3 regions of the Paenibacillus sp. PvR133 genome follow, and region 2 is predicted to be linked to each of the others. Evidence: riboswitches for the same ligand, from Rfam matches in the RefSeq annotation. Region 2 holds a riboswitch; each other region holds the start of a gene.
What was found. Region 2 has a riboswitch for cobalamin ahead of JOE49_RS04930 (ABC transporter substrate-binding protein). Riboswitches for the same ligand answer to the same signal wherever they lie in the genome.
Positions count from the first base shown of each region.

Region 1: linked by a shared signal. The riboswitch ahead of metE (5-methyltetrahydropteroyltriglutamate--homocysteine S-methyltransferase) and the one ahead of JOE49_RS04930 (ABC transporter substrate-binding protein) in region 2 are both predicted to bind cobalamin.
Region 3: linked by a shared signal. The riboswitch ahead of JOE49_RS12510 (ABC transporter substrate-binding protein) and the one ahead of JOE49_RS04930 (ABC transporter substrate-binding protein) in region 2 are both predicted to bind cobalamin.

Region 1 covers NZ_JAFIBS010000001.1:914,897-917,161, forward strand. Annotated here, with positions in the region: gene JOE49_RS04020 (anaerobic ribonucleoside triphosphate reductase) at 1-26, shown strand, start outside; gene nrdG (anaerobic ribonucleoside-triphosphate reductase activating protein) at 23-520, shown strand; cobalamin riboswitch at 697-892, shown strand; gene metE (5-methyltetrahydropteroyltriglutamate--homocysteine S-methyltransferase) at 1,053-2,265, shown strand, end outside.
Region 2 covers NZ_JAFIBS010000001.1:1,119,300-1,121,564, forward strand. Annotated here, with positions in the region: gene JOE49_RS04930 (ABC transporter substrate-binding protein) at 1-989, opposite strand, end outside; cobalamin riboswitch at 1,207-1,410, opposite strand; gene JOE49_RS04935 (nucleobase:cation symporter-2 family protein) at 2,093-2,265, opposite strand, start outside.
Region 3 covers NZ_JAFIBS010000001.1:2,849,634-2,851,898, forward strand. Annotated here, with positions in the region: gene JOE49_RS12505 (histidine phosphatase family protein) at 1-434, shown strand, start outside; cobalamin riboswitch at 557-750, shown strand; gene JOE49_RS12510 (ABC transporter substrate-binding protein) at 959-1,966, shown strand; gene JOE49_RS12515 (FecCD family ABC transporter permease) at 1,963-2,265, shown strand, end outside.

The sequences.
Region 1 (2,265 bases), 200 kb from region 2:
TTCGAGACCGGGTGAAACATAAGTGAATTTGTGTGGCTACATTCCGGAATCTCTGAACGAAGGATACGGCCTGCGCACTGTCGTGTTTATTAGCGGTTGCCGTCATGCCTGTCCCGGATGCTTTAATCCAGCGTCGTGGAGCTTCCGTGCAGGTGAGCCATTTACACCCCAACGACAACAGGAAGTCATTCGTGACATCATGGATAATCCGTTGTTGGACGGACTGACTCTCTGCGGGGGAGATCCGTTTTTCTCAGCAGCAGAATGCTCGCAATTTGTGCGTGACTTCCGCGAGGCCTGTCCCGACAGAACCGTGTGGGCTTATACTGGCTTTGTCTATGAAGATTTACTCACAGATCAGGAGCGACAGGAGCTAGCGCTTTTGTGCGATGTGATTGTGGATGGTCGTTTTGTAGAACAGCAAAAAGACCTGACCCTTCCCTTCCGGGGCAGTCGCAACCAGCGTCTGGTAGATGTAAAAGCCAGTATTCAGGCAGGCTATACCGTTTCATTGGCTTAACGCGAAGTTTACCCGGCAAGATGCTATATATCTAAGACAAGTCCCCATCATGGGTAAGGCTTGTCTTTTTTTCATATAGCTAACTGTTTCCATTGGAGTTTCTATTGCGCATCCTGTAAGTTTCACTTATGATGGTGAACAAGTATACGAGTGCATAATTATTCGTCATACCTTAACCGCATAGCTTGGAGATAGGTGTCTGTTCTATTCAGATCAGGCTTAAAAGGGAAGCCGGTGCAAATCCGGCACGGTCCCGCCACTGTAAACGGGGAACTTTCAGCTGTTCATATATCCACTGGTCCACAGACCGGGAAGGAATGCTGAGAGTCATGATCCGTAAGTCAGGAGACCTGCCTATTTTAACAACATCGCAAGTACCTACGGAAGATAGGGAGGTGTTAAGAGCAGTCGCCGTATTTTTGATTTTTTAATCACGGAGGCATTCTTTCCCCTACTTATTTTTAACTCTGGGGGAAGAATGCCTTTTTTGGTACGTAAAAATAAAACAGCTACCCACTAGGAGGAAAAGTACATGTCCATTATTGAATGGCCTGAATTGTCCGGCTTGATTAGCAGTAATCTGGGATATCCGCGTATCGGCGAAAACCGGGAATGGAAGAAAGCACTGGAACGCTTCTGGAACGGCAGCATTAACGAAAGCGAACTGCAGACGGAGATGAAAAGATTACGGTTGGAGCATCTGAGCAAGCAGCGTGACAAGGGGATTGATCGCATTCCTGTCGGAGACTTCTCCTATTACGATCACATGCTGGATACATCTGTAATGTTCGGTCTGGTACCCGAACGGTTCAACCATCGTCCCGCAGGTCCGGTTCCTCTGTCCGTATATTTTGGGATCGCTCGTGGACAGAAGGGAGCAACCGCCAGTGAAATGACCAAATGGATGAATACCAATTATCACTACATCGTTCCTGAATTGGCAAACGCAGTCCCGGTGTTCACTGAAAATAAACCCTTACAGGCTTATCGTGAAGCAAAACAAGAACTAGGCATTGATGGGAAACCGGTCCTCATCGGCCCCTATTCATTCGTTACCTTATCCAAAGGCTATGATCGTAAGGATTTGGCCACCATCGTACGAAGCTTCCTGCCACTGTACACCCGTATCCTGTCTGAACTAGCGGCAGAAGGCGTTCAGTGGGTCCAAATCGATGAACCTGTCCTAACCACCTCATTCCCGGCAGAGGATTTGGACATTATTCAGGAAGTCTATGAAGCTTTGACTCAAGCTGCGCCCTCCTTGAATATAATGCTGCAAACCTACTTTGGCAGCCTGGACCATTATGAGCGTCTGTCCGCACTTCCGGTACAGGGGCTGGGTCTTGATTTTGTGTATGATGATGGCGAAAATCTTCAGCATATATTGCAGCATGGCTTCCCTAAAGGAAAAACGCTGGGCGCTGGGGTTATTGACGGGCGCAATATATGGCGAAGCGACCTGAACGCTGTGGCTGCCCTGCTGGGTCAGTTAGCAGAACAAACCACTGCCGCACAGCTTATCGTACAGCCATCATGCAGTCTGCTGCATGTGCCAGTCAGTCTGGAGGCAGAGCACAAGCTGGACAAGGAGCTGGTGCAAGCGCTGGCCTTTGCCGATGAAAAGCTGGAGGAAATCGCCGTCCTGACGGCTGCACTTGGCAAACACGATCCTTCCGCACCCGCCAAGCTTGAGCAAAGTGCGGATGCGGTAGCCCGTTTCAACAGTTCAGCGGCACGCGTACAGA
Region 2 (2,265 bases):
ATGCTCGGGAACGGACTGCTTGCTTCCGTACCGAAGCCCCTCATGACGGCGCTCACAATCGATGTGCGCGGAATCAGGCTGTCCACCACCTTACGGTTCGCCGCATCCTTGAATACTGGCGATTCCATATTGTACACGATCATATGGGTGCGCAAGGAGGGAGCCGACAGCACTTGTAACTTGTCATTCTTTTTCAGTACCTCTGCATTATCAACCGGAATATCCGTCGCCACGTCCACCTCGCCGGATTGCAGCGCCATCAGGCGCGAATTCCCATCCGTAATGAACTTCATCGTCGCTTCAGCCAGTCGTGCCTTCTCGCCCCAATATCCGTCATAACGCTCTACGACCAAGGATTGGTCCTTGTTGAATGCTTTGATTTTAAAGGCGCCTGTCATCGCTGGGTAACTCTGCTCATCTTTCATCGATGCCACATCCAGTACAATCGTCGATGGATCAGCTAGATTGGACACCAGCGCCGCGTTCGGCTGGTTTGTCGTGATTTTCAAGGCCAGCGGGCCGCTTACATCAATTGACTTCACATTCAGTAAATCCTTTGCCAGATGGCTTTTCTCGATAGAGCGCAGCAAAGACGCTTTTACACCTGCTGCATCCATACTCTTTCCATCATGAAAAGTGACTTTATCCTGCAAGCTGAACGTCCAAACTGTAGGACTATCCTGCTTCCACTCCTTTGCCAGCCAAGCCACAGGCTCCAGCTTTTCATTCAAACGTACCAGTGTCTCACCTGCACCGGATCGCATCACATCCCAGCTATTATCTCCGTGCGGGTCAACGCCTGACGGTTTCCATGTATACGCCATTATCAGCTTTTTACCTGTCGCTGTTTGTTGTGCTGACGCGTTTTCACCTTTGCCGGAGCTATCCGACGTCTTATTGCTGGCACATCCCGAAAGAGCCATAACTGCCAGCAACAGCATCACCCCTGTACATATCAACCATGAACGCCTACTACGATTGCTAATCATTCAAAGAATCCCCCTCTATCTTGTAAAATCATATAAACCTAACGCAAAACGCGAAAAAAGCATTCCGGACCACTTGATCAGCAGTCAGAAATGCTTTCATTATAAAATGTCAAAACTCACCTCGAAGCCAACTCCAAAAACATAGAAGGGATCAGATCGGTTTCAGACATTCCGTATGCAGCACGCCTAACCACCTCCCCAGCATCCCGTGGGTCTGACAGTGATGTCAAAACAGGCAGGTCTCCTGACTCCAGGCGCATCTTTCAGGCCTTCCCGGTTCTTCACAGTTCCAGTGGCTGTTCTGAAAGCTCCAGCAGTATCCTGCTGATGCCTGTATACAGTGGCGGGTCCGTGTCGGAATCTACCGAACTTCCCTTTTAAGTGAACACGCTCAACAACTATCCACATGGTCTCAACAAAACCCCGTACATAGAGTCGTCCGGCTCACACCTGTTTTCTTCCTTTATTTCTTTCCATTACGATCTTATTTTGTTGTCACAGGCTTGTCAATAAATGCTGCACAATAGTTTAAATTTGAACGATAAGAAAGAAACAAGACATAACCTTCAATTGCGTGCACGCAATTGAAGTGTTAAAATTAGGTATAGAAATAACCACCGTGTCCGTATACTAAAAAGAGCCTTCGCCGCGCCAACGGCAAAGACTCTTAGGACTTGAAAGGCTGTGGATCACCCACGGCGCGCTGCATAACTAATGGTTAATGCAAACGAAACCCACCGTTAGGGGCCAACCTAATTACGCGGTGGGTTTTCGCTTGTTCCGAAATTTCCGACGTAGCCAGCGATAAAGTTTACGAATGCTAAACACCAGGCTTAGTAACGTAACCATCCAACGCAACACATCGTAGCACGATACAAGTGTGACCATCGGCTTCACCCCCTTTCGGGAAGCTGCACCGTGGTCCGAAAACATCCACCACTATTCAAAATCCATAATTTAGATTATATCATGCCTCTTCCTACCACTCTAGCAAATTCTTCTAGCGTATAAACTGGAAAACACACCAAATTAGAGCTACCCATTTCATCCCGCAGCTTCATCTATATGTCCCCAGACGGCAAGGGTTTATTTATCCCTAATCATCAAACCTTCTGTGGAACCTCCTGAACCGTCACGCTTTTGACCGATTCGCCCTGTTTTCTTGTCAAAACGATGTTCAAGACAATCGCTGTAATCGAGCCCGAAACGATACCATTTTGCAACAGCATTTTAGCAAAGCTCGGCAGCTGGTCGAACATTTGCGGCAGAACGGCAG
Region 3 (2,265 bases), 1.7 Mb from region 2:
CGTCTGGAGGTTCCCTATCTACTATGTCTCCTATGATGGAACCACGTCTGCGAGAGCTTCATTTTGGTGAGTGGGATGGAAAAACGTATGACATGCTCAAGGATGTGTCGTTGTATCGCGCTTGGATTGATGAGCCGCAACGGATAACCCCTCCTGGAGGAGAGTCTTGGGCAGATTTAGTGAATCGTCTACGGAAATTTCTTGACTCTCTGTATGAATGGCGTGTTGCTATGGAAGTTCAACCCATGGATTTGACTGCTGCGCCACCCTCTGTTTTGGTCGTTACGCATGGTGGCGTAATTCGTCAGTTAGCTTGCATGCTGATACCGGGCCATGATTTTTGGAGTTTGAATCCGAAGCCGGGAGAAGCATTTAGGATTCAATTGAGGCTGGCAGGACGGCACAATTACATAGCAGAAATGCTTCCTCATTAGGTTAGACACCAGCGGATAAAGAGGCTGTTTGGGTTGTAAGCCGCCTCTTTTTAACCTATAATCATCAAGTAAAAGAACGGCTTGACTACCACTACATCAAATATCCAGCAGACGAGGTCGGCGCAGCGTGATGAAACTATGGTTTCCCTTGCCTGCGCTGTTAAAAGGGAAGTCGGTGTGAGTCCGGCGCGGTCCCGCCACTGTAAATGGAAACATGCCCGTTAGTCCTGCTTTATGTGCTACTAAGCATATGAAAGAATTTCAGGACATGCATTTTACCATAAGTCAGGATACCTGCCCGTCCGCCTGTCACCATAATCCTTCGAGGAAAGGATGACGTGTTCGCAGTGACTGTCCATGCGGAAAGAAGCTGCCGCCTGCGCACGATCTGCGCTAACGTGACCCCTGTGTCCTGATATGAGGATGCGGGGTTTTTTTGATAGGAAAAGAAGGCTGGATTTAGAAGATATCTGATGATGTTCAAGTAACGCTCTTAACGATTTTTTTATGAAGGGGTGCAAATCATGGCAGGAAAAAAAATAAAGGTTTGGACAACAGGTCTATTGGTTCTGATTTTGGCAGTTGTGCTGAGTGCATGTGGAGCTAATGGGAAAAATGCTGAAAATAAAGAGAACCAGACTTCTTCACAGCAGCCGGGACAGACCGTAACCGCACAAGAGCCTCCGGGCAAAACAGTTTACCCACTCACAGTTAAGGATGCAACAGGACAGGAATTTACATTCAAAAAAGCGCCGGATAAAATCGTTTCCGTCTCCCCGGCAGAAACCGAGGCGCTGTTCGCCATCGGGCTGGATAAGGAAATTGTCGGTGTCTCCGACTACTCTGATTACCCAGAAGCAGCTACGAAAAAGCCTAAAGTGGGCGGTATTATGAAACCGAACGAAGAGGCGATCATTGCTGCTAACCCGGAAGTCGTTTTTGCAGGGATATCACTTAGTGAACAGGCTACGACCAAGCTGCGCGATATGGGAATTATGATTTTTAAAACGGAACCGAAGACAGTTGAAGATGTCATGGCTAACATCGAATTGTATGGGAAAATCACCGATCATCAGAAAGAAGCGAGAGCGGTGACTGACAAGATGAGAGCAGATGTAGCTGAAGTGAAAGAAGGAATTAAAAATATCGGTAAAGGGCAGAAGCTGCGGGTATACGTCGAGTTTTCACCAGGCTGGACAGTTGGTAAAGGCGAGTTTATGGACGAGCTGATCACGTTAGCGGGCGGCGAAAATGTAGGTGCCACGCAGAAGGGGTGGTACCAAATTAGTGAGGAAAATATTATTGCTGCGAACCCTGACGTGATTTTGTACAGCAAAAGTGTCAAGGACGACAAAACTGGTCAAACGCTCGGCGAAATCATTAAAGCTCGCAGTGGATGGGATCAAATATCGGCTGTTCGCCACAACCGGGTATTTGCCGTGGATGATAATTTGATTAGTCGTCCGGGTCCACGCGTAACGGAAGGTCTCAAGGAAGTGGCCAAGGGCGTGTATCCTGAAATTTTCAAATGAACCGTAAACTGATCGGCTTTGGAGGAACAGGTCTTGTCCTGCTGTTACTGACGCTACTGCTCTGTCTTGGCATCGGCTCGGCCAAGCTTCCGGTCAGCCAGATCACGGGCATTCTGGTTAACCACCTTCCATGGTTAGGCGATACGTTTACACCGGATTGGAATACATCCTCAGAGCAAATTATTTTGAAGGTCAGATTGCCACGAGTGTTACTGGGAATGTTGGTAGGAGCAGCGCTGGCGCTGGCGGGAGCCGGATTTCAGGGTGTGCTGCGTAATCCTTTGGCTGATCCGTATACA